4 regions of the Paenibacillus sp. JCM 9796 genome follow, and region 3 is predicted to be linked to each of the others. Evidence: riboswitches for the same ligand, from Rfam matches in the RefSeq annotation. Region 3 holds a riboswitch; each other region holds the start of a gene.
What was found. Region 3 has a riboswitch for cyclic di-GMP ahead of folE (GTP cyclohydrolase I FolE). Riboswitches for the same ligand answer to the same signal wherever they lie in the genome.
Positions count from the first base shown of each region.

Region 1 (8,056 bases), 2.4 Mb from region 3:
TGCAATGTTCGCTTTCGAAGGTAGAAGTACGCGCGGCGGGAAAGTGCTAGGCGGCTCATGGCGTCTGAAAGCGCCAGTTGATCCATATATCGTAACCGAATGAACAAGCTTTCTTCCGGGGTGAGAGCCGAGAAAGCATAGTCGATCAAACCGATTCTGGATAGCAGCAACGGGATTTCATGTTCGGTGATTTCGATACGTCGTATAACCGTCCGTAAAACCGTTTCCTGTTTTCTGCCGCTGCTGTGAGCCGCAACCATTTGTAGCGTACGCGTTAATTCAGGGATGTAGGACAGTTCTGACTGCATGTACTTCAGTCTCGCCTTCCAGTCCTTGTAAGACTTCAGCCATAATTCTACTTTCTCATAGGGGACGGGGTGCTGGGTCAGCGTCATCACAATTCCCTCCTTGCTGTGCATGCTGCCTGAAATTGTTCCGCCAGCCTGCCTGTTAATCGTCATGATTATAGGTTGTTCACGCTCCGTTTTCATTATCATCGTCCCTTCTCTAGTAAAGTGGAGGAAGCAGTAAGGATGCCATTTTTCGCAACTTAAGTCAATTTTTGATTCTCACCTCCTACAAACTTGGTAATAAAATTCCTCTGTAGATACCTGCATTTGTCCACATTTTACCAATAATACATTCGAAAGAGGAGGGTGATTTTTCCCTCATACCAACAGATCATTGGTTGTCAAACCATCGCGAAACGGCTCGAATCGGAAACGAATCGCTAACAGGTGATGCGATCTAGTTGATCGTACAAGCGCCTACGTTTCGCTTTTTCCGCTGCTTCGCGAATGGAAGATACGTCGAATTTGCGAATGATATTGCGAACATGCGTCTTCATTGTGTTAGACGTGATTCCGAGCAATTCTCTAACTACCGGTTGTGTATAGCCCCAACCGATCAACTGCAAGATTTCTTTTTCAGTAGGAGTCAGCATTCGATGCAATTCCCTTCGCTTAACAAGTCCAATTTCATTACGGATGATGGATGCAACATCGGCGTGAAGGGAGGATTGCCCTTGATACGCTTCCCTGACGGCACTTGCGACATCCACATAATTGATCTTGGTAATATAATTGATCGCTCCGGCCAGCATTGCATCCACAATGATCTCGGGCTGGTAGAGTGAAGTCAAGATAATGATTGGCAGTGATTTGATCTTCAACACTTCGGCAATTGTATCCAATCCATCCTGTTGCGACGAATGTAACACCGGGTCATGAATCATTACGTCTAAATCCAATTGCATACTGGCTCGAATAGCCGATTCTTTGTTTGTTGCAATATGAGATATACTCATATCCGGCTCAGCATCGATCAACGCCGTCAACCGTTGTTGCCATACGGGGTCGCTGTCCACCAGCAATACTTGTATCCTGCTTTCTTGCCAGCGCATGACTTCTTCAACTTTTGCAGCATAGCGTACACGCTCCTCCATATATCATCACCTCGTATTCATTCTAGAATCACGACAAAAAGACACGTACCCTCAAACGGCCGTGTCTAGTTTTTCGTAGATGTGAGATTTGTGAGGGTAACCCGGCGATCATTGCAATAGTGCAGAAGACCCGTGGCTTTGCGTCCCAGCCTTTCGATCTGGTTTGCCATTTTTCCTATTATTTCTTCCAAATCATAGCCTTATAATACCATAATTTTTATTTTTCTGGCACCGCCCTAAGTCCCACGTGTTTAAATGTGTTGATATTTGTCGATTCTATATCATTTCATATCGAATGATACAGGATAAACTATAGAAGCGTCACAAATTGTAAGTTCGCGAAAAATTTCTTGATCACACAATAGGTCTAATCAACTACTCGTGGCTCTCACTCTGCATTATTTTTCCGTTGGCACCTCCCATGATTTACATTAGAGTCCAATATGTCAAGGTATCGCTTATGCCCAGCACTATAAATAACACACCCGCAAGTTTTTGTATCCACAACCCCCACCTTTTGGCACGCTTAACAATGACTCGATCTAACCCGAAACCTACAGCAAACCCGGCAATTAGTAAAAACGGCATTGCGGTACCGATTGCAAAAACAGATGGCAACACTACGCCATATGTTGATTGCAATGCCAAAGGCATAAGCGAACCGAAGAACAAAACAAACATTGTTGGACAAAATCCTAGCGAAAATGCAATCCCCATTAGAAAGGCTCCGCTCCTTCCTCCGGTTCGATCGGCCAATTTTTCAAAAAATCCTGCCACTCGAGCCCCAAGTTGAAAAGGAAGCCGAATCCAGCCAAGCAAAAACAATCCGATTAAAATCAATAACGGCCCAAGCAGCTTTCTTGCAAAAGAATATAAAGGGATCATGTCAGTGGATATCTTTTGACCGAAAAACCAAAACAAAGCACCGAAAATACTGAATACAATCATCTTCCCTAATAAATACATGAACGTTTCGGGCCACGACAACCTTGCTTGCGCTTGACGCTGCCCAAAGTAAGTAATAGCCGCAACGTTCGCTGACATTTGACAAGGAGCAACCGAACCAACAAAACCGAGAAACAGCGCCGCAAGAAAGGCGATATCAGTGTTCGCCGCGTTAACGAATGGTTCGCTAAGGAAGGCGCTAATTTTACTAAAAAAGGAGTACATTAACTATTCACCCCCCAAAATCCGTTAAATAGATTTGGCAGTTATGCTTTCATCACACATCGAACCTTGACAAGCATCTATTATAAACTACATAACGTAGTGTTTCGCGGATACATAAAAGCAGTCTATTTTATTTCCAGAATAACTGCCGCTTTATCGTTCACCGCAGTCTCACATTTCCAATTTATTTTATTCTTGCTTCAATTACTAGGAACAGTTCCCTACACATCGACGTCGTTTGCACCACTCTGAAACCTGCTTGTTCAACGGTTTCAAGTGTATTGCGGTTTAAATGACAACCAACACATAATCGTTTCCAAACGGGCGTTAACCAGTCTTGTATTTTACCAAGGACCAGATGATTTAACCTTACGTGTTCAAAAATTAAAATCGTTCCTTCAGGCTTGCATACTCTATGGATTTCGGCCAGAGCTTTCGCCGGGTCAGGTATCGTACATAATACTAGTGTTCCAACGATTGAATCGAACGAATTGGTTGGATACGGTAGTTTTTGGGCATCTCCCGGTACCACTTCGATCGGAACTGTAGCTTCACGTGCTTTAATTAGGGATTGCTCCAACATCATTGGATCTGGCTCTATTGCAATGACTTGATCTGCAAACTCATAGTACAAAAAGTTAATACCCGTACCTGAGCCAATTTCCAGCACTTTTCCTTTCGCCTTAGAAAGAAGCTGTTTTCTTATCCGGCCGAATATTTTTGTTTCTAGCGGCTGCATCAACCGATCATAATATTTGTTGAATAATTTATCCATTGCAGCCTCCTGATCATAAACTGCTCACGAAGCAATTATTGTAATAATCGATTTATCCGGATGAGGATATCTTGTTCTTTCATCTCACCAATAAATTTATCTTTGATCACGCCAGATGAATCTACGAAAAACGTCGTGGGATAAGACATAACATTATATTTGTTTCGGATTTCGTTGTCGTTGTCGATAATGATCGGAAACGTAATCGCGTATCGATCAATAAAACTTTGTACTGTAACCCGGCTTTCACTTAAGTTAATGCCAAGCACTACCACATTGTCGTCTTTCCATTGATCATATTGTTTTTGCAGAGCCGGCATCTCGTTCACACATGGCGGACAAAACGTACCCCAAAAATTGATTACCAGTGCTTTCCCTTCATAGTCTGCTAATTGATGAACCTGTTGATCCAAACCAAAAAGCTTAAACTCGGGGGCTTTTGAGCCAATTTTTACGGAAGAATCTGATCTAAATAACGCTGATCCAATTGTATAAGCTCCAATTACCAATACGACCGACAATACAACAATTTGAATCCATCTTCGATTACGTTTCACTGTTATTCTTAAACCCCTTTTCCTTTATCCGCAATTTTCCTCCAGTTCATCCCTTCATCCAAGGATATATATACATCCAGATTAAAAGTGGCGAAAACAAGTTCTTTGGTATTCGTTGGGTTCTGTGCAATATACGATGCTGCATCTTCAACAAGATCTGGAATATTCACCTCAACCAACTGTTTCTGTTGCAGATCCATTTGATAAATAACCCCTTTTTGTTTGTAGCTGCCAACGATTATATTTCCTTCCATACCAAAGGTAAGAGAAGTTACCTGTAGATCGGCTATTTTTTCGAATTGGTTGCCTGAATCTTTGGATACATACAACGCTTTTGTCGTTCCAACTGCAACGATTGAATCATCGGACGGGTGAACAGCTAAAGATGTCAGTTCGGACAGTTCAACATCTATTCCAGTCATTTCGCTTTTGTTCCATGTCTTTGCATCGTCTTTGGAATAATATAATCCCGTTGTTGTTAACCTAGAGTTCGGCTCCGGGTTAACTGCGTAAATGGTGTGCGTCTTGTAACTTGCACTCATTAAATGAAAATCAATTTCCCCATACAAATCCAGGATTTCAAAGCTTTTACCTTCATCTGAACTTTTTACAATTCCAAAAGGATTCCTTTTATTCGAACCCTGTGCCGGATGCCCGCTGCTATAAAAACCGTTGTCCACAGTGGTAAATCCCATATAATCGTGTTTTTCTCCTTGACCGTCTGACCATTTCCCTTGTGAGTAAACTTTCAAACCGAGGTGAGAAGGGATTAAAATTCGCTGTCCGTCCCCTGAATAACCGAGACCATGGACATGCGTCAACGTAATCGTTTTTGAAGCCGTTCCCTGCAAAGACAACACGCCGCTAATGATGACCGCGATTAGAGATGCGACCCATGCCCACCTGAATCCGGTTGCTATTTTGGTCCACTTCTGTCGCTGATATCGGTCTTCCTGCCTCTTCACATCTTTGAGCTGCTTTACTTTGTGGGATGCGTTCCAATGTAATGCAAAGAATAGAACAAATAATGCACCTGTTCCAATTAATAATGTGTTCATAATGAAATTCCCTTCTTCTGTAATGATGTAGTCAAATCTAATGCAACTGAACATTGTCTCATATTCGTTTCTTTCTATATAACAAATAAATTAATAATAAACAAAAAAGCGAAATTAATAGTCTGGGATAATATTCGCCGATGCGAATCAAATCATGTCCCACCATTGTCTCCAACGCAATGGAAGGGGCTTTGCCCAGCGAAGTAATAAGAAAAAAATCGGTAAAAGGCATTCGCGAGATCGCTGCGGCAAAAGTTATGACGCCGGAAGGAATCAGTGGAGTCAACCGAGCTATAAACAGAATCATTGCCCGACGACTGCGGCCCGCCTCGTTAAATCGTTGTAACCATTTCCAATTCTCTTTTTTTACTTTCTTTTGCTTACCGAACCCCCATCGATACAACCAGAATGAAACTGCTGCCCCAAGTGCTTCCCCTGCCAAGGAAAGAAAAAATCCAGGGATAAATCCGAATACAACAGCGTTAGCTCCTGATAAAAACAGGGTGGGAACGAGTCCTAATATACTGATCAGAATGTTGATCAGTAAACTAATCAGGATGGCCCATACCCCATAACTTCTTAGCCATTCTGCAATAACATCGACATTAAATAAAGGGGCCATCCGGTTTATTAGCCTTTCTGTAAGAAATCGGGTTTACCGCCAATCGTTTGTTCAAACTTCAAAGTGAAATTTCTATCGCAACCTATTACCAAGTCTCATTGTAGTATTTTAACCCGTTTTTATACTACTCATTGTAGTGTAATGTCGAGTTAGTGTCAATTTGCGCAGCCATGCTTACCTGTCTTATCGTTTAATTTATCTTGTAAATTTGAATGATTTATGAACACGGCAACTCTATTAACTATTAATCTCTCAATTCGTTTTCCCTATCTCTTTTTGTATATTGGAAAACATTCCATCCAACCCCCTCCTATCGCACATGTTACCATGGGTGAACAAGCAAGTTATATATCTTTAATTTTTGGAGGGATTCTATGAAAAAGATCGCAGCAATAGGGTTGATAACCAGCACTCTAGTTGTAAGTCCTCTCTTCTACCAAGGACAAGCTTATGCCGCTTCGCAAAATCAACAGGATATTAAGCTAACAAACATTTCTTCGGTCAGGCATAGTGTGATCAGTAGCGGGAAGAAATATTTAGGAACTCCTTATGAATTTGGGTCGAGCCGTTCTAACACCAGGACATTTGATTGTTCCGATTTTGTCAGACAAGCCTACCTGGAGGGAGCCAAAATTAAGCTTCCGGCTGATTCGAGAAAGCAAGGGGATTATGTAAAGAAGAATGGAACAGTCACAACAGATTGGCGAAAACTAAAACCAGGGGATATTATGTTTTTTATGTCCTATAAAGGCAGCAAAGATTCGAATTATCGCGGGATCGATAAAAGTAAGGAACGTATTACACATAACGGTATTTATCTAGGGAATGGAAAAATCCTTCACACTTATTCCAAAAAGTCGGGTGGAGTCAGAATCGATACGATTGAAGGTAAACAGTGGGAAAAGCGCTTCTTGTTCGGAGGAAGTATTTTAAAGTAACAAATAAAAATGACAATGTTATCTCAGTGATAATATTGTCATTTTTTGTTGCCCCTTCTCTTTAGACATATTCGCTTACAACTGGTCCGATACCGCTATTCTAGCGTCACCGTTTCATTCCGTGTTTTCGCGTCACGCGCATGAACACATGTTTGTTTCGAACAAAATTGTTTAATTCCGTCCCAATATCCCCAGATACAATTCTTACATTTCTTTGGTTGCTTTGGTTTTTGTCCAGCAAACAAACCTAATCCCCCTTCAAGTTTGGTTCATCAGTTAAATGTATCCATATTTGGTTTGTATTATTCAAAAAATACTTTTACAAAACTTGTTTTAGGATAGATGATCTCATAAGCCATTTGCATAAAGTGTGTCGTGCTAAATCCGAGTAGTTAGTAGAAATATAGTGTTTCAATATTTAGTGATATTATGATGCAAGTCGCACATACTCACACGTATCAATGCAATGGACAACGGAATGGATTACTGGAACAACATGATGAGAATTTTTTTAATAGTTCAGTTGTGATGCTTGAAGTGGCCAACGTCTATATAAATACTCCCATCGCCGAAAATCCCATACTTCGTTGACCGTGGCGGGTGTATTGTCGAAGAAAGTCGCATTAATTGAACTAAACATCCACAAACAACATGCAGATCGAGAAATGAAGCGTAGACGAAGCGAACGCCGAAGCCGATAGTTATTGCCGCCCGACCTTCGCTATTCGAAGCGAACCCCCCGCTTAGCTGACCTTTAAATGTAACGGAAAGTGGCGGGGCTTCTTCAATTACTTACTATTTCTGATCTTCAACAATCTAAGGCTATTTAGCGTAACGATCAACGTCGCGCCCATATCGGCGAAAACCGCCATCCACAACGTAAGCCATCCGGGAACAATAAACGCCAATGCAAGAAGTTTTATACCGAGCGAAAACGTAATGTTTTGTTTAATTATCGTTAGGGTTTTACGGCTTAATCGAATTGTATATGGTAATTTACTTAAATCATCCGCCATAAGCGCAATATCTGCCGTTTCAAGTGCCGTATCTGTACCGGCGCCACCCATTGCGATACCAACCGTTGAAGCCGCAAGCGCTGGCGCGTCGTTTACGCCGTCGCCGATCATTGCGACATTGCCGTAATCTTTGCGAAGTTGCTTGATATAGTCTAATTTATCTTGTGGCATTAGATCGGCTTTAACGTCCGTAACATTCAGTCGTTGCCCGATAGCTTCGGCGGTTGCTTGATTGTCGCCCGTAAGCATAATCGTCTTCTTGATGCCAATTTCGTGCAGTTGTTTGATAACGTCTTCACTGGAATCGCGTACTTCGTCAGCAACGGCGATTAAGGCAAGAACTTGTTGTTCAGTACCCAATACCATAACTGTTTTCCCCTGCTTTTGAAGAACTTCGATACGCTGATTCGTTTCAACATTCATATTGGAATGAAGTTCTGTGAAAAGTTTCGGACTTCCGATGTAATACAATTCCC
Region 1 covers NZ_AP043723.1:2,003,496-2,011,551, forward strand. Annotated here, with positions in the region: gene ACZ439_RS09545 (hypothetical protein) at 1-491, opposite strand, end outside; gene ACZ439_RS09550 (response regulator) at 731-1,444, opposite strand; cyclic di-GMP riboswitch class I at 1,537-1,622, opposite strand; gene ACZ439_RS09555 (urease accessory protein UreH domain-containing protein) at 1,871-2,614, opposite strand; gene ACZ439_RS09560 (class I SAM-dependent methyltransferase) at 2,799-3,389, opposite strand; gene resA (thiol-disulfide oxidoreductase ResA) at 3,425-3,946, opposite strand; gene ACZ439_RS09570 (F510_1955 family glycosylhydrolase) at 3,955-5,004, opposite strand; gene ACZ439_RS09575 (TVP38/TMEM64 family protein) at 5,063-5,626, opposite strand; gene ACZ439_RS09580 (C40 family peptidase) at 6,001-6,564, shown strand; gene ACZ439_RS09585 (heavy metal translocating P-type ATPase) at 7,353-8,056, opposite strand, start outside.
Region 1: linked by a shared signal. The riboswitch ahead of ACZ439_RS09550 (response regulator) and the one ahead of folE (GTP cyclohydrolase I FolE) in region 3 are both predicted to bind cyclic di-GMP.

Region 2 (8,056 bases), 2.7 Mb from region 3:
CGCCGGAGTGCCCGATAATCCCGAAGATTTCGCCTTTATTGACCGTGAGATCGATATTCCGCAGCGCCGCAATGGAACGGTCGCCGACCTGGTAGGTTTTCGATACGTTGCTCAGTTGGATCATGTCTTGTCGCACCTCATATGTTAAAGCACTGGCGTATAATTCCTAAGGGTTTGGCTAAATGGTGCGCCGATCTCATAGAATTTATACGCGAAGGGTATCCCCCATGCCATATGGCCCTTGGGCCATTAAATCTTTGATATGATACTAGCAAATCAGCCACCTGTCAATAGCCTGGATTTTCCAACAACAGAAAAGACATTCCCGGGTACGAGAATGTCTCCGCTGTACGGATGACTTAATTCATACTAATTTAATAGGAATAGTGATATAATAGCACCGCGCATTTTCCCCTGTCAATAGACCGCTTTACCGCTGTTCCGCAGTTAACCGTTCATACAGGAAGTCCACGACGTGCTCCGCCTTCATCCGCTCCGTCATGCCTTCCAGCACGTGGCTCACATCCTTCACCCGCTCGGCAAAATCCTTCGCCGCCTCCGCATACGCCGGATCGTCGTGCAGCAAGTGCCGTACTATCCCGAGATACAGAGGCAGGGGCGTTGGAGCCCCGCCTACGGGGACCGGACGCAGCCGGGCGGGCAAACGCAGTCCGTCCACGGAAACGGCTTTTAGTAAAATGTGTAAATGATTTGTTACATAAATGAAATCTAATTTTCATCTGTCTTTAAGCTTCCCCGCCTATAATAGAACTCGACCCCCTTTTGATATATAAACTTTTAAGACCCGCAAGCCTTGCGCTCGCGGGTCTCTTTCTGTCTTGCCCACCTGCTCGTTCTCTGTGCTCTGTTGTTTTGTTGCCCTGCCCCTCTGTTTCTCTATTCCATCATTCCCCATGACGTCCTGGGCGAAGATCGCAACCCGACGATAGTCTTGATATAATGAACAGTAACTTACCACTGTGCAAAGGATGAGATAGCGGCGCATGGCATTCGGAATTAAACGAGAAGAATTGACGGCGTGGAAGGAAGCGGTGACGCGCGGGGAAATCGCTTATTTGACGCATTATTGGCTGGACCCGCGGTTTCCGGGCATTACGTCGGTGACCAAGGTAGGTAGTGCGGATCTCGAACGGCTCGAGGCATGGTGCCGCGGCAACGGCCTGAATCCCGCGTATATCCATAACCGCCCGCCCTATCCGCACTACGATCTGATCGGACCGAAACAGAAGGAAATATTGCGCCGGGAGCGGTTATGGGATCATTTGGAACGCTTTAAGCTGTTATAAACCAGACACGGGGCCGCGGCGGGGAGCAGGCGGCAAGAAAGGCAGCTCCGGCTCACTGTTCTTCGCTCGGCACAACCCTGGCCTTAATCGTGTCGAAAGGAACCGGTGTATAGTCCCAATGCTCGACGCTAACGTTGACGTACTGTGTCCCCTCGTACTTTTGCCCGTGGATGTGACCGTGAATGTTCACGTAGGGCATATGCTTGTTCATGTACATCGGCTCGTGGGACAGGAAGAAAAATCCGCCGTACACGATCGGATACTCGCTCACTTCATCGAACCCGGCGTCGAGCCACCAGCGGCGGCCGCGGCCCCGGTCGTGGTTGCCGAGAATCAGCACTTTGTACCCGTTAAGAGCGGACACGATCTGCTTCGTTTTCTCCATATTTAAGAACGAGAAATCGCCCAGATGAAACACCTGATCGTCCTTCCCCACCACAGCGTTCCACTTCTCCGTCATGACTCGCGTCATCTCTTCGCTACCGGTAAACGGCCTCGATTCGAAATCGATAATGTGCTTGTGGCCGAAGTGATGATCGGAGATCATAAATACGTTCGCCATCGTATCCCCCCTGTCGATCCTTAATACTGCCTCTAACTATCGGTTCCCTCATTCGATCCGGAATCGCATCGCAGCCCGGCACCGGTTACGCCCCTACCGGAGGCAGCTCCTCGCCCCGCTTGATTCGCTGCACGCCGTCCTCGCATACCCCGTACGGCTCCCAAGGGCAGCCGACGCAGATCCGCCCGATGTCGCCTGCCTCCATCGTCTCATCGACCGCGCCGCATACGTCGGCCCAGCTCATCTCGCGGCCGACCCGCAGCCCGAGCTTCTCCAGCACGCGCGAATCGCGATGCGCTACGCTCGTTTCTTCGCAGTGCGGGGGCTTGTCCTTCGGATATGCGGCGCAGATGTCGTCCGGCCCCTCCACCAGCACGACCCGCGTCTGCGGCTGTTCACGAAGCCGCTCATAGATCGCCGTCATGTTGGTGCAAAAGTCGGGCGAGTAGCCCATCCCCCGGTAGCCTAGCAAACATAATAAATGATGCCCTCGAAGTCGAATCATCCGGTGTCCCATCCTTCCCCTTACTTGCGGTCCGTAGTGTCATGAAACAACAGGCTGCCCCGCGGGCAGCCTGATCTTCTCTTACTTATATTGGCGCCAGTCGAGACCGCTGTTGTTCAGCAAATGATCAAAGTCGTTCTCGAGACGCTTCTCTTCGGCCTTGCGGGCTTCCGCCGCTTTTTGCTTGGCGGCTTCCTCGCGTTTAGCCGCTTCCGCTTTCATATCGTCCGCCTGCGCCTTCAGCTTGTTCACGATATCCGGATTCAGAAGATCCTTCAACGTGGCCGGTTTATCGGAAGTAGCCGGCTGAGCGGCGGATGTCGGCCGTTTTTTCTTGACCATATCCATCACCTCGGTTTCATCCACATTATAGCAGGTTTCACCGGGTCGCACTACTGCGCGGTCCCCCGGCAATGGTTCGCATTTACTTATTAAAAATACATCGCTTGCTAAAATATAGTGAATTCATTACTCTTAGATTTAGAACATGAATCGGAGGTGCGAACCATGAAACTCGGAATTTTGGATCAATGCCAAGTCGGCGAAGGACAAACCGCCGCGGATGCGTTGAAGGAAACGACGCGGCTGGCGCAAGAAGCGGACCGGCTCGGCTATGCCCGATACTGGGTATCCGAGCATCACGGCAGCAGGATGCTGGCCTTCTCCAGTCCGGAGGTGCTGATCGCTCACCTGGCCGCGGCGACCTCGCGCATCCGTGTGGGCTCGGGCGGCGTGATGCTGCCTCATTACAGCTCTTATAAAGTGGCGGAAAACTTCAAGCTGCTTGAGGCGCTTCATCCGAACCGCATCGATCTCGGACTCGGCCGCGCACCGGGAGGCATGCCGCTGGCGACGCGAGCGCTGCAGGAGCATAAATATGTAGACACGGACCGCTATCCCCAGCAAGTCGCCGATTTAACGGGGTTCTTATACGAATCGCTGCCTCCCGATCATCCGTACGCCAAATTGCAGGCGGCGCCTTCGATCGCAACCGCTCCCGACTTGTGGCTGCTCGGTTCAAGCGATGAGAGCGCCAAAATCGCGGCCCAACAGGGGACTGCCTACGGATTCGCGCAGTTCTTCGGCGCGCCCGGCGGGGAAGCGGCGATCCGGTATTACCGGGAGCACTTTCAACCGTCGGGCTTGAACGATCGTCCGCGAGCCCTTGCTGCGGTCCTGGTCGTATGCGCCGATACGGAGGACGAAGCGAACCGGTTGGCGACAAGCTCGGATCTGTTCTTCCTTCGCTTGGGCAGCGGCCTCGACCAGCATGCCTTCCCTTCCGTACAGACGGCTATGGACTATCCGTATACGGAATACGACCTGCTGCGCATTCGCGGGGCCCGTGAGCGCCGCTTCGTAGGCACGCCCGACCGCGTCAAGGCCCAACTGCTCGATTTTGCCGAGCGGTACGGCACCGATGAACTGATGATCGTCTCCCCGATTCACAACTTCGGCGCACGCGTACACTCCTACCGTCTGCTGGCCGACGCCTTCGGGCTTCCGCAGACGCCATGAACCGAACAAGCGACCGCTCCCCGATACAGACCGGGAACGGTCGCTTGCTCGATCTATCCGGTCCCGGCGACTTCCGCCCGGGATAACCGACTCTCTTTTAACCTGTGTATAACCTCGGTTGTGGATATGTTAATGAATGTACTAAAACCTATGCACAGGAAGATGAGATAGCCTGTTAGTAATGTGTATAAGCCTGTGAATAACGCAGGTCATTTCCTTGTCATGGATGCGGACGATCGTGTTGCCGCCGACCGGCAGCCGCCCCATGGACTGTTCACAGCTTCCTTACATTTCGGCTTGCTGGCCCGCATCCTGCTGCACCGCCGATTCCGGTTTGGCCTCCCGCCACGCCGGTACGCGCTTGCTGTTGTGCGCGCCGAGCATCATGCCGGTGCCGAGAGCGGTACATTCAAGCGGATGCTCGGCAATATGTACGGGAACCCCGGTCTCCTCGCGGATCCGTTCATCAATTCCTTCCAGCAGAGCGCCGCCTCCGCACAGCAGAATCCCCTGCTCCACCACATCCCCGGCAAGCTCGGGCGGGCACCGCTCCAACGTCGCGCGAATAGCTTCGACCAGCAGCTGCAGGAAATCATCCACCACCGTGTATATTTCCCGGGAGCTCAACTGGATCGAACGGGGCAATCCGTTAATCACATCCCGCCCCTTAATGCCGAGAGTACGTTCTTCGGAGGAAGCACGGGCCGTTCCGATTTGTTTCTTGATTTCTTCGGCCGTTCGTTCCCCGATCTCCAGGTTGTACTGCCGTTTCACATAATCCATAATATCTAGGTCAAGAGACATCCCCGCCCGGTTCACCGTATGGCTGGCCACAATGCCCCCGAGCGACAAGATGGCCACTTGACAGCTGCCTCCGCCAATATCGAGCACCAAATGACCGATCGGCTCGTCAATCGGAAGTCCTGCCCCGAGCGCAGCAGCCAGCGGTTCCTCGACCGCAATCGCCCGTTTGGCTCCCTTATGGACGATCGTTTCTTCAACGGCCCGCTTTTGCACATTGGTAATGCCGCAAGGCACGGAAATATATACTTGAGAGCTTCGCAGCAAAGACGAGCGGCCTTGTATTTTTTTGATAAAATGCTGAAGCATGCTGCTGGTCAGATCGAAATTGGCGATGACGCCATTCCTCAAGGGATAGGTGATGTCGACATGAGCGGGAGCTCGTCCGATCATCGCTTGCGCCTCCGCGCCTACGGCCAGCAATTCGCCGGTGCTTTGATGAAAGGCGACTACAGACGGTTCGCTCAGCACGATGCCTTTACCCTGCTCGAAGATCACCGTGTTTGACGTTCCTAAGTCAATACCGTATAACTTGTCAAATCGTTTAAACATGAAACTTCTCCTCCTTTATTGGAAACCCGATGCGCGATTTGGAGGTGGATCAGCCGGATCTTCTATAGTATTCTGCTTCACTTGCAAATTTGAGGGGGAACTAGCAAAAATCGTGAAAATCTTCAAATATTTTTGACAAAATACGACAGATCGTTTATTTTTAAATGATATAGAACTAAATACCTACGGCAAACTCGTTCGAAAGGCGGGGACGCAAAGCCACAGGTCTTCCGCAGTTTCTGCGATGATGGCTGGGTTGCAATTTAAGACACTACCTTTCGGTAGTGTTTTTTGCTTAGTGGGCGGTTTGTCATTCACAAGGTATGGATCAAAACTATCGTGGATGGGAGCAGCTATTTTGTTTACAAGAACTTCTTCACCTGTCGTTTCATTCTTTTACCTGGTCCTGTTGCTGGTCTTAGCTTGTTTGGGAAACATCATGAACCTGTCTCTATTTTATGGAGTCGACTTTATATTCGGCAGCATCTTTGTATGGCTCATCATGAAGCTCTATGGATTTAAATGGGGATTGATCGGGTCTATTCTCGCAAGCAGCGCTACCTTAATTTTATGGAATCATCCGTATGCTATGCTGGTCTTTATTGCAGAGACGATATTCGTCGGCCTCTTCTACCGGCAGAAGATCAGCAACTTCGTCTTCCTGGTCGCGTTGTTCTGGATCCTGCTGGGCATGCCGATGATCTGGTTATCCTATCATTATGGATTGCAGATGGACGCTACGGCTACGTTGACAGTTATGCTTAAGGATGCTGTCAACAGTATTTTAAATGCTTTGATTGCAAGCCTTATCCTCACTTATTTGAGGGCTCCCATGGGGACCGGTCGAACCTCCAAAAAAACGTCCCGTTCTTTGTACGATATTCTTTTTAACATTTTTGTCGCCTTAATCGTCTTTCCCCTGCTGCTTGTCATGATCATGGTGAGCCGAGAGGAGATTAAGAAAACCGATGCGGCGATTCAGGAAGCGGCGGAACGCCAATCGGAAATCATTGAGAACGATATCAGCAACTGGAGAAACGTTCATGTGTCGGCTGTCGAGCAATTTTCCAATCTCGCGGCTGAAACTGATCTGAACGATGCAGAGGCTCTGCAGAGGCTTACTGCTCATTTTAAACAAATTTTTCCTGATTTTCATAATATGTTCATCACCAATGCTGCAGGAACAACCGTAACCTTCTATCCCTTACATAATATGAACGGCCAACCTACGCTCGGTTTGAACTTCTCGGACAGGCTGTACTTTATGCAAAACAAAGAAAGCTTACAGCTTGTCATTTCCGATGTTTTCGCTGGAAGAGGCGGCGTGTCCGAACCCGTCGTAAATATCAGCGCTCCGATCATGAGCGGCCGGCAGTTCCAGGGCATTGCCGGCGGGGCCCTGGATCTCGGTTATATTAGCCAAAGAATTCAAGCACTCACAACATATACGAACATCCATGTTACCATCGTGGACCGCAACCGGCACGTGATCGCCAGCACCCGTTCCGCGAATGCCGTTATGCAGGAATATGACTGGAAAAAAGACGGCGAGATTCACGACTTGAAGGACGGCTTCTACTATTGGCTCCCCAAAAATATCAAAAATCCGATGAAACGGTGGGGAAACTCGTCATACATCAAGATCACGCCGTTATCAGGCCTTGGGGACTGGACCGTCATCGTGGAATCGTCGTTTGCGCCTTATCAGAACGGATTGTACAAGTCCTATATCAAAACACTTACGATCCTGTTGATTTGCGGACTGATCGCAATCATTACGTCCTTCTTCATCAGCCGTTCGATCGTAAGGCCGATCATTCGGTTAGCGCATACGACAACGGACTTACCCAATAAAATATTGGAGAAAAACGCCGTTCATTGGCCCAGCAGCCTATTGACCGAAATTACGATTCTCATTGCGAATTACCGGATCATGGCCGAGAGACTTCACTACATGTTTCGTGAAATTCAGCATCTTGCCTATTACGACCATTTAACAGGCCTTCCCAACCGGGTGCTGTTCAATCAGGAATTGGAAGTTTCGTTAGAGCAGAGTAAACGTAACGGGCAGACGGCAGCCATCCTTTTTATTGATTTTGATCGTTTTAAAGTGATTAACGATACCCTTGGACATCGGAACGGCGACCTTCTGCTGCAGCAAGTCGCGGAAAGGCTGAAAGGCAGCATCGAAAGCAATGATTTCCTCTCTCGTATGGGCGGAGACGAATTTACTGCGGTATTCCCGAACATGACCCGTGAACAAGCCGCCCAAGCCGCGCAAAGCATGCTTGATCTGTTTACCGCTCCTATCCTGATTAGCGGTCACGAAGTGTTCATCACCCCCAGTATCGGAATCAGCATGTATCCGGACGACGGGGAAGATCAGGAAACGCTTCTTAAGAATGCCGATCAAGCGATGTATGCCGCCAAAGACAAGGGCAAGAACATGTATCAATTTTATACGTCCGAAATGGATGAGGCTTCCTGCAATCAAATGACGCTGGAAACCATGATGCGTAAAGCGTTGGATCATGGCGAATTCGAGCTTTACTATCAGCCCAGAATGAATGTAAGGTCAGGAACGTTCAGCGGGCTGGAAGCCTTGATTCGCTGGAGACATGCGGAACGCGGCTGGATTCCTCCGACCGATTTTATTCCTCTGGCTGAAGAGACGGGGCTGATCAATCCGATCGGAGAGTGGGTTTTATATACGGCTTGCGCGCAAAATAAAGCTTGGCAGGATGCCGGATATCCGCCATTTTCCGTTTCCGTCAACCTGTCCGTCAGACAATTCCGGGAACAAAACCTTGT
Region 2 covers NZ_AP043723.1:2,247,426-2,255,481, forward strand. Annotated here, with positions in the region: gene ACZ439_RS10700 (methionine ABC transporter ATP-binding protein) at 1-124, opposite strand, end outside; gene ACZ439_RS10705 (hypothetical protein) at 431-679, opposite strand; gene ACZ439_RS10710 (hypothetical protein) at 1,005-1,307, shown strand; gene ACZ439_RS10715 (metallophosphoesterase) at 1,360-1,869, opposite strand; gene ACZ439_RS10720 (DUF1284 domain-containing protein) at 1,955-2,374, opposite strand; gene ACZ439_RS10725 (YqkE family protein) at 2,456-2,716, opposite strand; gene ACZ439_RS10730 (LLM class flavin-dependent oxidoreductase) at 2,882-3,892, shown strand; gene mreB (rod shape-determining protein) at 4,178-5,245, opposite strand; cyclic di-GMP riboswitch class I at 5,423-5,509, shown strand; gene ACZ439_RS10740 (EAL domain-containing protein) at 5,604-8,056, shown strand, end outside.
Region 2: linked by a shared signal. The riboswitch ahead of ACZ439_RS10740 (EAL domain-containing protein) and the one ahead of folE (GTP cyclohydrolase I FolE) in region 3 are both predicted to bind cyclic di-GMP.

Region 3 (8,056 bases):
CGGGCGGTATTTTGGTGACATTGCCGGAGCTGCAAATGCCGGCTGTGACCAAGTTTATCGATGGGACCGGTCCCGTATTCTCCGGCAATTTATTCCCGTTCTTGTTCATTACCATAGCATGCGGCGCCGTTTCCGGCTTTCATTCCCTGATTTCTTCCGGGACGACACCAAAGCTGATCGAAAGAGAAAGTCATGCGCCCTTCATCGGATATGCCGGTATGGCCGCGGAATCCTTCGTCGCCGTCATGGCCTTGATCGCCGCGTGCGCCTTGGAGCCCGGCATTTACTTCGCTATGAACTCGTCGCCGGCCGTTATTGGAACCGATCCCGCTGCCGTCGCCGCCAAAATTTCATCCTGGGGCTTCACGCTGACACCGGAACAAATTACGAACACAGCCAAAGAAATCGGTGAAAACACCATTCTCTCCAGAACGGGCGGGGCGCCGACGCTTGCCGTCGGCATGGCGGAAATCTTTTCAACGTTCCTGGCCGGGGCCAAGGCATTCTGGTACCATTTCGCGATTTTGTTCGAAGCGGTCTTTATTTTAACGGCTGTGGATGCGGGCACACGGGTAGGACGCTTTATGCTTCAGGATTTGATCGGCAACTTCTACAAGCCGTTTGCTCAAACGAAAGTGTTCAAGTATAATTTCCTGGCTTCGTTTATTGTTTGCTTGGCCTGGGGCTACTTCTTGTATCAAGGAGCCATCGATCCGTTCGGCGGCATCAATTCGTTGTGGGCGCTGTTCGGGATTGCGAACCAAATGTTGGCTGCCATCGCTCTCGCCGTCGCGGCGACGATTATGATCAAAATGGGCAAGGCCCGCTACGCTTGGGTAGGAATCGTGCCGTTCGTGTTCCTCGCGGTAACGACATTAACGGCCGGCTTCCAAAAAACGTTCTCCTCTCAGGCAAGCATCGGCTTTTTGGCGGCTGCGAAGAAATACCAGGACGGGATCGATCAGGGGCAAGTCATCGCGCCTGCCAAAAATATGGACGTCATGCATCAGATTGTGACGAACAACTATATCGATGCAGGCCTCACGATCTTCTTCGAGATTGTGGTGATCCTGATGATTATTGAATCTTTACGCGTCTGGTACAAAATTTTGATCCAAAAACAAAAACCGGTATTAAAAGAAGCGCCGTTTGTCAAATCTACTTTTGGAGCCTGATGCCATGAGAACGATAACGAGCTTTGCCAGCAAGGCCAAAGCGACAATCAAGGTCATTTTCAGTATTCCGGACTATGAGAAATACTTGAAGCATCAGCAAGAGCGCCATCCGCATGAAACCCCTTTGACGGAGAAGGAGTTCTATATGCTGTCGCTTCACGAGCGTTATGAAAGCGGTAAGATCAATCGCTGCTGCTAACAAGGAGAGACGGAGTAAGGCGGGTGCATGCAGCCCGTCTTGCCCCGTCTCTTCGTTTATGCAACCTGTGCGGCTTCATCCGCCTTTGGCATCAAATGTCGAAAAAATGCGCGATAATATCACGTATTTTTCGACTTTATTCTCATATAGCGTCGAAAAATGTCGTTATATCAAAGATTTCAATAAAGAAATCATTGCTTATCTAGGTATAATAGACTATACTTGGCTTATATTCTTAACGATAATGGCAAACTCATCGAAAGGTGGGGACGCAAAGCTTCGGGTCTAAGGCGGTAACGCTATGACGGCTGGGCCGCCGAATTAGGGACGGATCTGTATATACGAATCCAGTTCTATTCGGACTGGATTTTTTGTTGTTTCTAAGGAGGGAAATACTAGATGACCATACGATCAAATACCAATTTGGCAAGTAAAGATGTTCTTGAAGACAGCATTCGAACGATTCTCGAGCAAATAGGGGAAAATCCGGACCGGGAAGGTCTGCTGGATACACCGAAACGAGTCGCGAAAATGTACCGGGAAGTGTTCTCAGGTGTGGGGGTGAATCCGGAATCGGCGCTGACGACAACGTTCGAAGAGGAGTACGACGGGATCATCACCGTAAAGGATATGACTTATTACACTTTCTGCGAGCATCATCTGATCCCGTTCTATGGAAAGGCGCACATCGGATATATTCCGGATGGGAGAATCGTCGGCTTAAGCAAATTTGCCAGATTGGTAGAGCTGGTCTCGCAGCGTCCGCAGGTGCAAGAGCGAATGACGCAGCAAGTTGCGAGTGCCGTATTGAATGTGCTGAAGCCGAAGGGTGTCATTGTAACCGTGGAGGGAACTCACTTATGCATGTGCGCGCGGGGCGTGAAAAAACCGGGAACGTCTACGGTGACAACGGTGAAGAAGGGGATATTTGCCGACAACGTCTCGCTATGTGAAGAGTTTGACCGTTCCATATCCAGAGCCTAGGAAGGGGGAAACGGCGATGCTTTATTTATCGAGAAGAATCGATTTTTCGGCAACTCACGTTTATCGGGTTCCCCAGTGGAGCGAAGAGGAAAACCTCCGGGTCTTCGGGCGCTGCAGCAACTCCAGCGGCCATGGGCATGATTACAAGCTGGAAGTGATGGTCAAGGGACGATTGAATGAAAAATCCGGGATTGTTGTCAATACAACGGATATTAAACAAATCGTGAGTTCATTTGTGGAAGAGGAGCTCGACGGGAAGTTTTTGGACCGTGAACATTCCTATTTTCAGCATCGCATACCGACTACGGAAAATGTAGTTGAGTACATCTGGAATTCGCTGGAACAGCGGTTTCAAGATTGCGAATTGCACCGGATTCAATTACATGAAAACCACTATTTAAGTTCGGTAAAGGAGGCGGGATGCTTGATACGACTTACACGCAAATATCACTTTTGCGCTGCGCACCGATTACATAGCGTGCATTTGTCGCCGGAGGAAAATAAGAAATTGTTCGGCAAATGCAACAATCCGCATGGGCACGGACATAATTATTACCTTGATGTCACCGTCGAAGGCGAGCCGGATCCGGTAACGGGCATGATCATGAATTTGGCGGATTTGGATGCCATTGTGGAAAGAGAAGTGCTGGATAAGCTGGATCATAAGCATCTGAACCTGGATACGGCTGAATTTAAAGAGTTGAATCCGACATCCGAGGTCGTAGCGCTCGTGATCTACAACATGCTGCGACCGCATCTTCCCAAGCTCCGAAAAGTCGGACTGTGGGAAACGGAAAAAAATTATTTCGAGTATTGCGGACCGGGTGAATGAGATGATTGACTTTCTGCAGCTCCAAGGAAAAACCGTTGCAATTACCGGGGCGTCCCGCGGGATCGGCAAAGAAACGGCATTATTGCTCAGTCAATTGGGAGCGAATCTTGTGCTGGGAGCAAGACATGAAGCCGAATTAAAGCAGGCAGCCTCTCAGATGAATGCGAATACGCTAGCCGTCCCTTTGGACGTAACGAATGAAGATAGCGTTAGCCGATTTGCCGAAGAGGCGATATCGCGGTTCGGCACCATTGATGCACTCATCAACAGTGCGGGCACAGGGGTGTTCGAATCGGTGTTGACGATGTCCAGTGACGATTTCGATCGAATGATCGCCGTTAATTTGAAAGGTACGTTCCTCGCCTGCCAATATTTCGGAAGGCATATGGTTGAAAACCGTGCCGGTAAAATGATTAACGTCGTATCTGTCGCCGGCACGACGGCACTGCCCGGCTGCGGCGGTTACTCCGCTTCGAAATTCGGGGTACTGGGATTAACGAGAGTATTGCAAGCGGAATTGAGGAATAAAGGCATACAGGTAACGGCCGTATTGCCCGGCGCGGTAGCGACTCCATTCTGGGACCGGATGGAACTGAAGCCGGATGCATCCGACATGATTCCCGTTCAATCGTTAGCCAAGCATTTGGTGTATCTCTTATGTCAACCAGAAGGTTCGGTCGTTGATGAAATGACGGTTATGCCTCCGCTCGGGATTTTGTAAAGGGGGAAGTGTCGATTGTGAAATCCATATTTCCTAAATTTTTTGGGAATTTTCATGCAGGAGCTCTAAATGCGCGGGCCCCTCTACCTTCCCCCTTATCAGGCGATAATATCCATGATCATCAACGGCGCGCCTTGATTGGATGGATTGCCAATCGTATGAGTCAACATCTGAATAGGGGTAAAGGGGAATCGGGATTTCTGATCTACCTGTCCTTCACTGCAGCGGAGAACGAACCTCAACCTAAGAACGATGAGGGCCGGTATTTATTATCACTGGCTGCTCGTTTGGTGGAAATGGTGGAGAAGCAGGAGGATGTTTATCTGAAAATAAAGGAAATGCATCTTTCGGATCGGCATCATCGCTGCTTCTTGAAGACTTATGAAGAAATTAAACAAGATCTAACCCAATATATCCCTTCCGCTCCTACAATCGAGCCGGTCGGCCATCCCGAAGAGGATGAAGTATGGCAGGTGTACCGCGACGTGATGTATGCCATCACGCAGCGAAAGTTTCTGCTGATCCGCAAACATGAGGTGGAGCCATACAAGGCAGGCAAGCTATTGTGCACAGCCCCGGTTATCGAACGATCGGACATTCCGAAAGCCAGGGAGCTCGCCAAACAAAGTCTGATCGGTATTGGGATCCCGCAGACCGCGATCATGAGCCATCTCCTTGTTATTTCTGAGGCGATTACGAATATTCTCAAGCATGCTCGCGAAGGAAAGATGACCATGTTTATAACCGACGCTGCCATCCATCTCCTCGTGGAAGATCAAGGGCCGGGCTTTCCGTTAAAGCATCTTCCGAATGCTGCGCTCATGGCGGGTTATTCGACAAAAAAATCACTCGGCCAAGGATTCACGCTCATGATGAAAATGACGGAACGGGTGCTGCTTTCCACGATTCCCGGTGAAGGGTCCTCCCTGATCCTCATATTTAATCGTTAAGGGAGAGTACGAAGCTATGATACCGGATGACCCGACTGTAAAGGGCACCATTCAAAAAACATTGATGACCTGCCTTCTTTTTGAAGGCTTTTGGGACCGCTGGATTGCCCATGGCATTCGAAGAGAAGACGTCGCTGGCTTTCAGCGACGGTTAACAAGCGCCGAAGCTTGGAACGGGATTTTGCAGAAATGCGCGGAGGATTTTGCGAAGCAAGCGATCTTCCTTCAGGCTCAGCAGGACAGGAAGGAAGCGGAGGAACATTTCCGCATGGCCGGCTTGTACTATAACCTGCTGCAGTGGTTGTACCCCACAGGGGATGAGAAGCGAAAGTGGTTTGCACGCTGCAAGGAGCTCTTTCAACGGGCGGATAGGCTTTCCGAGGATCAGATCCTGGAGGCCGTCATCGACGTCGACGGAAACGATTGCTTCGGCAGAATCCGTGTGCCTGAACGGAAGAAGGGCATCATGGTCATCGTCAATCCCATTGATTCCTCCAAAGAAGAACTGTTCACCTACGAGACGGATTTCGCAAAGCTGGGTTTCGTTACGATCAGCTTTGACGGGCCAGGGCAGGGGGAAACTTATGTACGCACGTCATTCAAGGCCACCCGTCTTCATTGGGAAAAGTTTATGAATCAAGTCATTGACTACGCATCGAACCAATACCCGGGGCTGCCTCTCGCTTTATTCGGAACCAGCTCAGGCGGCGCTTGGGCCATCGAAGGAAGCGCTCATCCGAAAGTGAGCAAAGCGATCTCGGTAAGTCCTGCTTGTGCAAGTGGTGTGAGGATGCCGGATTATTTCATGGAGCGTATGGCTTATATCCTCGATGATTCCGCACAAAGCCTGCTTCCGAAGCTGGATAACTTCGATAATTTCAGCCCGATTCTCCTGTTTCATGGAAATAAGGACGTGATGGTCAAGGATACAGATATTTACGAGCTGTACCAGAAGCTTCCGGCGGGAAAACAACTTATCGAATATGAAAATGAAGGCCACTGCTGCAACTTTAAATTACGCGAGATTAGGAAGATTTCGGCCGAGTGGTCTTTAGGAGGTTAACATGATGGACTTCAAGCAATTTTGCCAGCTGCTCTCCGAGCTGACGCACGTTCCGCACGAGAAGATCAACGAAAGCTCATCCTTTCGCGATGATCTGGGAATCGACTCTCTCCAGATGGTCAATGTATACATTCAATTATCGCAAAGATTTGCAATCGGCTTGGAGCAATGGATCGGTTCGGCAGATATTACGACTGTCGGCGGCGTATACCACGCAATGACAAAAGGAGGCATACAATCATGACATTAGCTCAGAAGGTTTTTCACTATCCGGATGCGGACAAGGTCGTATTAACGACATTCTCCGGCCATTATACGAGCCGGGATATCCAGGTCGAGATGGACCGGTATATCTCGTTATTGCGTCCGCTGGAATTAAAGGGTAAAAAAGTAGGACTGCTGGTCCCGGCTATCCCTTCTTATGCAGCTCTTGTCCTTGCCATCAATGAACTGGGCGGTACGATTATCCCGTTAAGCTGGCAATTTCGCAAGGAGGATTTGTCCGCCGTTCTTCAATTTCTTGATCCTCATGTCGTATTTTCCATCAACACGCACAATGGCTTTCCTTTTGCAGAGGTCATGGAGGCTTGGGCGATTGGATCCGGGAAGGAAACTTTGCTGTATACGTCGGACGACTGCAAGGAATGGAAATCTAAAGCTATAGCGGGTGCAGAGAGAGCGCTTGAGCAAGACAAAATCGACTTTATATGCTGCTCCTCGGGAAGCACAGGGACGCCCAAAGGGATGGTTGTCGGCATTCATGCGTTTGATTTCTCGTTTCAATTGCTGAAGGATTTTAACGAATTGAAACCGACGGATGTCGTGTTTTTGAACGCGCCTCCCAACTCGGTGTTTGGCATTGCTTCCTTACTGACCGGTATTCGCTCGGGCGTGCGCATCGTATTTCCGGATAACTTCGAACTGCCCCGTATGATTACACTGATGCAGGAGACGGCCTGCAACAAGGTTGTGAGTACGCCGTCCATTTTTAAAGCGATTTATACATTCGGCCAATCCTTGAACCCGGACGTATTTAAGAAGATCGAGTTCGTCGGCTTGACCGGCGAAATGATGACGGAAGATTACGTGAAGCAATTTGAACTGATGCAGCAATGCAAGTTTGTCGGACAGTATGGCAGCTCGGAGCTTGGAGGCGCGATGCTGTGCGATCTTCGTCAACAATTGGAGTTTACGGTTTATGACGGCGTGCAGTATAAAGTCAAGGAAGACGAATTGCTCCTGAAATCGCCCGCTGCGTTTAGCGGCTATTATCAAAATCCGCAGCTAACCGAACAATGTTTTGATGAGGAAGGATGGTTTTACACCGGCGATCTTGTACGCTTGAATGAGAAGAACAAGCTCGAGTTCATCGGACGCAAGAAGGAGTTGATTAAGAAGGGCGGGCAGCAGGTCATCCCGGGCGAGGTAGAGAAAGTGCTGTCTCAGCATGCAGGCGTGAAGCAGGCTGTTGTGATCGGGGCTCCGCATCCCGTATTCGGCGAGCAAATCGTAGCCTTTGTCGTTCCTCAGGATGATCTGCGCACCGATGATTTATATGCGTTCTGCCGTGCAAAAATTGCAGGCTATAAAGTTCCCGACCGGATTGTAGCTATTGCGGAAATTCCCGTAGCCCAAGGCAAAGTGGACAAAATTACGCTGAGAACGATGGTTGCTAAGCAATAGCGAAGGAGGAGTGCTACCCATGAGTAAATCAACGGCAAGCCAAACCTTGCGCTGGCAGTTCATTCGCAAGATGCTCATTATGATGATAACCATTGCGTTGATCTCCGGTACGTTTCAATACTTTATTCTGCGTGAACAGATCAATGAAAATGTCATGAATGAGGCTTTGATGATTGGCAACAGCATAGAGCACGGCATCAAAGAAACGGATCTTGCCTCCAAATCGATCGAACAACAAATCGACTATAAATTAGAATCCATTTCCGCGCGGATTGCCGATCACTTGCAAGGAAAGTCCCTTGATCATATTACCGATCAGGATCTGATCCGCTTGCGCGATCAGTTTCAAATTGCCGGGATTACCCTTTTTGCAAGAAAAGGGGATGACATCGTAGGGGTTAAATCCTCGGACCCGAAGGAGATCGGGTTTAGTTTCAAAAGCATCATGC
Region 3 covers NZ_AP043723.1:5,217,223-5,225,278, forward strand. Annotated here, with positions in the region: gene ACZ439_RS25120 (carbon starvation CstA family protein) at 1-1,175, shown strand, start outside; gene ACZ439_RS25125 (CstA-like transporter-associated (seleno)protein) at 1,180-1,374, shown strand; cyclic di-GMP riboswitch class I at 1,611-1,695, shown strand; gene folE (GTP cyclohydrolase I FolE) at 1,774-2,358, shown strand; gene ACZ439_RS25135 (6-carboxytetrahydropterin synthase) at 2,375-3,190, shown strand; gene ACZ439_RS25140 (SDR family oxidoreductase) at 3,192-3,911, shown strand; gene ACZ439_RS25145 (ATP-binding protein) at 4,070-4,861, shown strand; gene ACZ439_RS25150 (alpha/beta hydrolase) at 4,878-5,924, shown strand; gene ACZ439_RS25155 (acyl carrier protein) at 5,926-6,168, shown strand; gene ACZ439_RS25160 (class I adenylate-forming enzyme family protein) at 6,165-7,607, shown strand; gene ACZ439_RS25165 (methyl-accepting chemotaxis protein) at 7,627-8,056, shown strand, end outside.

Region 4 (8,056 bases), 1.1 Mb from region 3:
TTACGATGGAGACGCCTTTCATGCGATCCTATTCGCTGTTGGCCATCCAGACCTGCCATAAACGGGGGGCGCACTGCATCGGCGGCATGGCTGCGCAAATTCCGGTGAAGAACGATCCGCAGGCAAACGAAGAGGCGATGCATAAAGTGCGCGCGGACAAATTGCGGGAAGTCAGGAACGGCCACGACGGAACATGGGTTGCGCATCCGGGGCTCGTTCCGGTCGCCCAAGAGGTGTTCGACGAGCATATGCCGTCGGAGAATCAAGTGGACCGCCAACTGACGGATATCCGGATCGCCGCGAAGGATCTGCTTGAGGTGCCTTTAGGCCCGATTACGGAGAAGGGCGTTCGTACGAACGTGAGCGTCGGCCTGCTGTATTTGGAAGCATGGCTGCGCGGATATGGAGCCGTTCCCATCCACAATCTGATGGAAGACGTGGCGACGGCCGAAATATCCAGAGCCCAGCTGTGGCAGTGGATTCATCATCCGAAAGGGGTGCTGGAGGACGGCCGCAAGCTGACGGCAGATCTGTTCCGCCAAATTCAATACGAAGAGCTGGCGCGTATCGAAGCCGAGCTGGGCGAAGATACGCTCCGCACCCGGAAATTCGACGTGGCCTCCGCGCTATTCACGCAGATGACCGTCTCGCCGGAGTTTGAAGATTTTTTGACGCTGCAAGGCTACCGGTATTTAGATTAACAGAACAGCATCCGAACAGCATCCTTTTGGGGATGCTGTTCTTTTTGCGCCAAGTATACTATAATTGTCTAAATATTATAGTACAGTTCGGTGGGGTGCGGAACATGAACCTGGGCCATTCGGAGCTCAATACGAAGCATGAGCAAATTACGAAATACATCGAGTCGTTGAGTGTGGGCACGAAGCTGTCCGTACGGAAAATCGCTCAAGAACTGGATGTCAGCGAAGGAACCGCTTATCGGGCTATCAAGGAGGCGGAGAACAGCGGATTGGTCAGTACGAAACGCCGGATCGGCACGATCCGCGTAGAGAAGAAAGAGGAGCCCCACATCGATAAGCTGACGTTCGAAGAAATCGTCAATGTGGTGGAAGGGGTCGTGCTGGGCGGAGCGGCGGGCATCCAGAAGTCTTTGAACAAGTTCGTCATCGGCGCCATGCAGCTCGAAGCGATGCTTAAATATATTGAAGCCGGCAACCTGCTGATCGTCGGCAATCGTGTACAAGCCCATATGTGCGCGCTCGGTCAAGGCGCGGGGGTCTTGATTACGGGCGGATTCGATACGACTCCGGAGGTCAAGAAGCTTGCCGACGATCTGGAACTGCCGATCATCGGTACGACTTTCGATACGTTCACCGTGGCGACGATGATTAACCGGGCGATCGAGGACCGGTTGATCAAGAAGCAAATTATGGTCGTCGAGGACATCATCCGCAAGGATTCCCCGGTCTATTCCTTGCGGCCGACCAATACGGTGGAAGAGATGCAGGAGCTGGTCGTGGAAACGACCCATACCCGTTATCCGGTCGTGGATGAAGAGATGAGACCGGTGGGCATGGTGACGACGAAAGATATCCTGGGGGCCAAGCCTTCCGAAACGATCGGCAATTTAATGACGCTTCATCCGCTTGTCATCAGCGCGCGAACGTCCGTCGCTTCCGCCGGTCATACGATGGTGTGGGAAGGCATTGAGCTGCTGCCGGTTATTGATGCAGAGCGGCGCATGATCGGCGTCATCAGCCGTAAAGATGTCATGAAAGCGATGCAATACATGCAGAAGCAGCCGCAAAATGCGGAAACGTATGAGGTACAAATTTGGTCCGGATTTGAAGAATTGCGCGACAAGGACGGCAAGCTGTTCTTCAAGGGGACGGTAACCCCGCAGATGACGAATTTTGAGGGCCTGGTCTCGGAAGGCGTCTTGTCGACCGTCATCATCAGGGCCGCTTACCGAACGGTACAGGAGCAGAAGAAGGGGGATTTGATCATCGACAGCTCCTCCAGTTATTTTCTGGTGCCTTTGCAAATTGACGATGTGATCGAAATCATACCGACGATCGTTGAGCTAAGCCGCAGATTTTGCAAAATGGATCTGGAAATAAGAAGCAATGGGATTCGAGTGGCGAGAACGATGGTAACGGCGCGCATTTTGTAAGGCCGCCGTCCCTGGAGTTTCATCGACAAGGAAGCACTGGCCGATGCGCGAAGGCGCAATCGGCCGGTGCTTCTTTGGTTAAGACGCATACACCTTTCACGAATGTTATATAATAATGCATAAAAGTCTTGAACTGTTTCGAATACTGTTATATAATAAAACACATCAGATCAAAATATTATACGATAGTGGAGGGTTTTATGATGATGAAATCAACCCGGTTTCTAGAGACGCTCGAGCCCAAATGCTGTGAGAAGTGCGGACAATCGGTGGAGCAGCTTGCAGATTGTCACACGAACGTTTGCTTTCAATGCAATGAGTCGAACTTTTATCCGTTATCCCCGGTCAATACAAACAAACCGTTTCACACCGTTGTTTACGAATGAGGGAGGGTGCAGCCATCGCAGCCGTCCAAACAACAGAAGATCGCAACCCATGAAGCCAATACGGTTCGTGCGGGTGCGATCTTCTTTGTTGTTTTTGGGATCCCCCAAACGCAAACGAAATCGACAGCTTGGGTCATGCGGTATAGAAAAAGCCGGACTTTCCAAGAGATCGACTCTTGAAAAAGCCCGGCTAAAGCCATGATGGCGGTTTATACGACCGTATACCTTCGAATTACCTCCTGAAGCTCCTGCGCCGAAGCATGCAGCGCCTCGGCGGATGCATGAATTTCCTGCATGGTCGCAAGCTGCTCCTGCGACGATGAGGACACCTGCAGCGCATTGTCGGCGGATACGCGGGAAATGCTGACGATTTCGCCCATGGAGGCGGTCACCTGCTGCGTACCGGCCGACATTTGCTCCGCGGCCGCCGATACTTCTTGAATTTGATGGGCCACATGCTCGACCGCGCTCATGATCTGTTCGAACGCGTCACCGGTTTGCTTGATGACCTCTTGACCTCGTTTCGTTTCAAGTACGCCTTCGTTCATATGTATGGACGCATCCTTCGTTTGCCCTTGAATGTGTTGAATCAGCTCGCTAATTTGAGCGGCGGCCGTCTTCGTTTGTTCTGCCAGCTTCTTCACCTCGGAAGCGACCACCATAAACCCGGCCCCGTGTTCGCCGGCTCTAGCGGCTTCAATAGAGGCGTTTAGCGCCAGCAAATTCGTTTGGATGGCGACGTCCGTAATCAAGCTGCTGATGCTGCCGATTTCTTGCGATCGTGCGCCCAGCTCCTCAATGACCTTGGCGGAAGTGTCGACGTGCTTGTGAATATTTTCCATCTGCTTGACAGCCTTGCGGACAGCGTCGTTCCCTTTCTGCGCAAGCTGGGACGTTTGCGTTGCGGCTTCGGAGACACTGGAGGACGTCTCGGCGATCCGCTGTACGCCCTGAGCCATTTCTTCCATGGCTGTGGACGTTTCTTCCGCGCCCTTCAGCTGCGTATTCGCACCCCGGGCAACTTCCTGAATGGCATCCGTGATCCGATTGCTGGTCTCGGTCGACTGGGAAGCGCTTTGCGTCAGCGACTGGGCGGAGACCGCCACCCGTTCCGATACGGTAATGCTCGTCTGAATGGCGTTGCGGAACGCCTCGGTCATCTGATTGAACGAGTTGCCCACAATGGCAAGCTCGTCCCGGGTTTGAAGCTGTACCCGCGAGGTGAGATTGCCGTTCGTCACTTCCGTGGCCGTTTGCTCCAACGCGGAGACGGCTCGTTTGACTGACAAATAAAAGCTGATAAAAATGTAGAGCAAAGCGAGCGGGATGAGCAGACCCAACAAGACGAACAGCGTGTTCTTCTGATGCAAGCCAGTCAGCCTCGTCTGCAGCAGATGCTCGTAAGCCTTCAGCTCGGTGTCGTAATGAGTTTGAGTTTGCTTGATGAGATTGGACAGGTCATCGAATACCGCTTTGGGAGTCTGATCTACTTGTTTAGGTATGATGATCTGATTGTTTATCCAGCGATTCAGTTGGAGTACGAGCTGGTTATGCTCCTGCCAAGCATCGAGAAGTTCGAAGCTCAGCATCTCGTTCTCCGTTCGGAGCGATTCAAGGTTGCCTTTAACGGTATCCATCGACGTGCGGATTTGGTCCAGCAGCGATGTCAGGGTTCGTTCTTCCGTGGTGAAAATCGGCGTCTTTGACCCCGCGTAATGAACGGCCAGAGCACGTGCTCGTCCGACGCGATCCATCAGAGTGGGAAATTGGCGGACTGTCGAGTCCATTAAATAATAGCTGTCCAGCTGGGAATCGAGCACGAGATGCGACGCATTGCCGATTCGCGTGATGATCGCCCGGGTATCCGTCAAGATGGCACCGTATTGGTCCAATGCATCTTGACCCGTGAGGCTGACGCCCCTTCCTTTCAGTTCCGACCATTTCGATTGAAGAGCTTTCCATTGTTCCGTCGAATTCAAGCTCTCGCCTAACCGGCCATCCAATTCGTTCAGCCCGGCCACGATTTGATCCAGGGCTTCCTCATTGGCGGCTAATTGGGACTTCAAATCTTTATCGCCGTGAATGGAACCGACAATCAATGCGCGGTGAACATCGACCGCGATCAGAAAGTCGTTTAACCGGCTCACGTACTCCAGACCGACCTGCTTTTGCTCGGTGAGAGCGATTTCTTTGGCGGACGCGGACAATTGCAAATACAAGAAGATGCTGAGCGGTACGAGCACAAGCAGTCCGATTAATAAAAACTTACTGGCATATTTGAAGCGGTTCATAAGCCCGATGCCGGGGGTGAAAATAATGAGGAACTTCTGACTGCGCTGAGTTCGATTGCCCTTTACCATGCTAATGCCCTCCTGATTGTTGATTGAATACATAAAAAAGAGACCAGCCATCACCGGTCTCCGCGCCAGGTACCAGAGCCGAGCGTTCGGAAGCTGGCTGGCATACGAAACTCCCGTTTCGTGAAGCCCCTGTAGCTTTGCGGCCTGCACTTTCGTACAGTGTGCCTTTTCGTGTCTTATTTCCTAGATCCAGTCGTTTATATGAGCTTATCATACTATTATGTAATAGAATTGTAAAGATTTGTAGAAAGTTGTTCCATAATGTAGAATGGAAGGGTTTTTCGTCTTAATGCTATCGCACTAGAGTCGGAGAGCGGCGGCCGGCTTTCGCCTCCGGTGCAGGTCCGGATTTGCGCAGCCTGGCCGCTTGGGACGCATCCTGCCGCTTTATTTCGCCTTAAAATGAACGACGGCGCTGTACGACAACTTGCCCGCATTGGGATCAAATACGGTGTGGTGCTGAACGGCAAATACGTCCAACATGAGCGCTTTGTTGTTTTCAATTTGCTGGTCGATTTGACGCTCCAGCGATTTCAAGTCGTACGCTTGAAAAAACTCCACCTTGTTTTCGATTCTTTCCAAACGGAACTCCACGGTAAATCCTCCTCGATCTCGGGTAGTATGCTGCTCTTATGATCACATCTTAACAGTATGCCGGGACGGATGCACGTACTTTCCGTTATCGGCTCCTCCCTCCGCGAACGCCTATCCCATCGCCTGCATCCGGCGCAATCTGAAGCCGGTGCTGATCGGCTTGGCGGTCACGACGATTGTGGCGATGTATCTGATGTGAGCAGGGAAACCGCGTTCCGGCAGCGAATAGATGAAGGTATATACTTGGGGATGAGGCTATGAATATAAAAAAAGAGCAGAGCTCTTCGTGAGCTCTGCATGTTTGCAGTCAAGCTATGAGATAATAAAATAATGGCCTAGAGGTATTCCCCTTATTTAATCACGCGACGTGCTGTTACGTAAGTCTTGTCCCAAATGCTGCCTTTAAAATTGGAAATGGTAACTCCCACGCCGACTTTATACGTATGAAGTATTTTTCCGTCGCCCATATAAATGCTGACGTGATTAATAACCCCGTCTCTGTTCGTATCCGAGAAGATTAAATCGCCCGGCTTCAACTTGCTTTTTGGAACATAGGTGCCAGCTTTAGCCTGGTCCCTGGACGAACGGGGAATGTTGATGCCGTTTCGTTTAAATACATATTGCGTGAACGAGGAGCAGTCAAAGGCTTTGGTATTTCCGGCTTTAGCTCCGAATTGATAACGTGTCCCGAGATATTGTTTACCCGTTGAGATCACTTTGTCCGCTACGGAAGCATTGCTTGCGACGGCCGCTTGAGCCGACTGAGGCGCCAAGAACATGCTGCCCGAAAAAAACAGGGAGAGGCTAAGGCTGACTCCCACCAAGGTTTTACCGAGACGGTTTTTCTTCGTGTTGTTCATCTCTTATTTCCTCCCTTTAGGTTGTTGTTTGGATACGGCTTGTCCGCAAGAACAACGATACCATATCTTAAACTTCCATGAATTACCGGCGGTCGGAGCGAAGCCCTTCGCGCCTGGGATGAGCCGCTACTATTAGAATTTCATTAGAAAAGTTTAATGAAAAATTTCTTGACATCGAAAAATCTCAATAGCAGGGGGAGCTAAGCATGGTTTCAAGCCAAAATGACTTGCAGGAAGGGAGTCCGGGGAATTTGGCCCAAACGCAGCTAACGGATACGAATCAAGTCTTTGCCGGCATTAGAGGATGGCTGAGCCTGCCGGCTGTAGGCCTTGTTTATTCGTTGGCGGCAACGCTTGTCAGTTTGTTTATGAGTGACTCGAATGCTGCGGTCAGCAAGCCGCTTTATTACTTTTCCTATACGTTAAGCCTGCTGTCGATTCCTGTATATCTGATCCTCATTGCGAAATGGTGGAAGAGAAGCCGGACGCTCCCAAACTTAATGAAGGCTTATTATCTCGTAAATATAGGGGCTAGCTTGATGATCGCTATGTATTTGTACGCCGTTCAAAAGGAAAGCATCGATGAGATGAAGCTGGCAGCGAATACGGGCTTGACGGTAATCGTATCGTGGATCTGGATGATGTATTTTCATATATCCAAACGGGTAAAAGCTACTTTTACCGAGTAACGGTTTGATGAACGGAATTCAAGCCGTTAGAATCGTTTTCCCGCAAATGGGGTATACTCGTCGTAAACGTTGCAGCCGCGGCCGCCTCGGGCATTCGCTGGGGCGGAGCCGGATGCGCACTTTGCACCTTTGTGGGGGCCTTCTGCTGGAGCGCCTGATTTAACAAAATGTTTACATAGTTCACGTATGCGGTTAACATCCGTCTTCTATCCTATACCTATAGACTGAAGTACTCTCAGGAGGCGGATCTCATTGAAACGTTGGCTTAAGAAATACGCTGCTCACCTCATGCTGCTGATCCTTCTGAGCTTGACCGCTATCCCGTTTGAAGCGTTCGCGGGAAGCATCGGGCCTGCCGCGGCATTCCGGAACGAAGTCTTGCGTACGTCTACCGGGGAAGCGCCGCTCGTATCCGTAATGGAAGCTAAAGACCTCCCCGGTCAGCTCGTCACCGTACAAGGGGTCGTCGTGAAGAATCAGGTGCGAATCCGCGGCGGGAAGCGGTCGGTCCATATTCAAGACGAAACCGGAGGCATTCACATCTATGATTATCGCGGTCCCGATGCGAAGGCGGGGAATCGGATTCAGGTGACGGGCGTGGTTGGCGACCGCCAAGGCCTTCTGGAGATTCGTCCGACAGCCGCCCCGATTCAGGTGCTGCAAAAGAATAAGTCCGTACCTGCACCGAGCTCTCTGCAAATGGCCGATTTGAATCATGCCGGACGAGCGGAAGCGTTGAAAGGACAGCTGGTAAAGCTGCCCGGACAAATGAAGGAGCTTCCTGCCGGGCCCACGGATGGCGTTTACCGCATTCCGGTCGCGGATGAAGCAGGGAACGTCATTACGCTGGTTGCGATGGAGGGTCTGCTTGATCTTCATGAGATTCGAGTTGGGGGCACCTATGAAATTACAGGCATTTTGAGTCAATACGAAACGTACGAAATCATTCCGCAGAGCCCTGCAGATCTGGTTGCGATAAATCCGAACAAATAGAACGACCTATTCAATGCCGGCTGCTGCTTCAAGCCGGCCT
Region 4 covers NZ_AP043723.1:619,347-627,402, reverse strand. Annotated here, with positions in the region: gene aceB (malate synthase A) at 1-701, shown strand, start outside; gene ACZ439_RS03195 (DRTGG domain-containing protein) at 806-2,134, shown strand; gene yhfH (protein YhfH) at 2,338-2,520, shown strand; gene ACZ439_RS03185 (methyl-accepting chemotaxis protein) at 2,730-4,880, opposite strand; cyclic di-GMP riboswitch class I at 4,966-5,056, opposite strand; gene ACZ439_RS03180 (YrzA family protein) at 5,268-5,474, opposite strand; gene ACZ439_RS03175 (C40 family peptidase) at 5,825-6,334, opposite strand; gene ACZ439_RS03170 (DUF2569 family protein) at 6,541-7,023, shown strand; gene ACZ439_RS03165 (hypothetical protein) at 7,276-8,016, shown strand.
Region 4: linked by a shared signal. The riboswitch ahead of ACZ439_RS03185 (methyl-accepting chemotaxis protein) and the one ahead of folE (GTP cyclohydrolase I FolE) in region 3 are both predicted to bind cyclic di-GMP.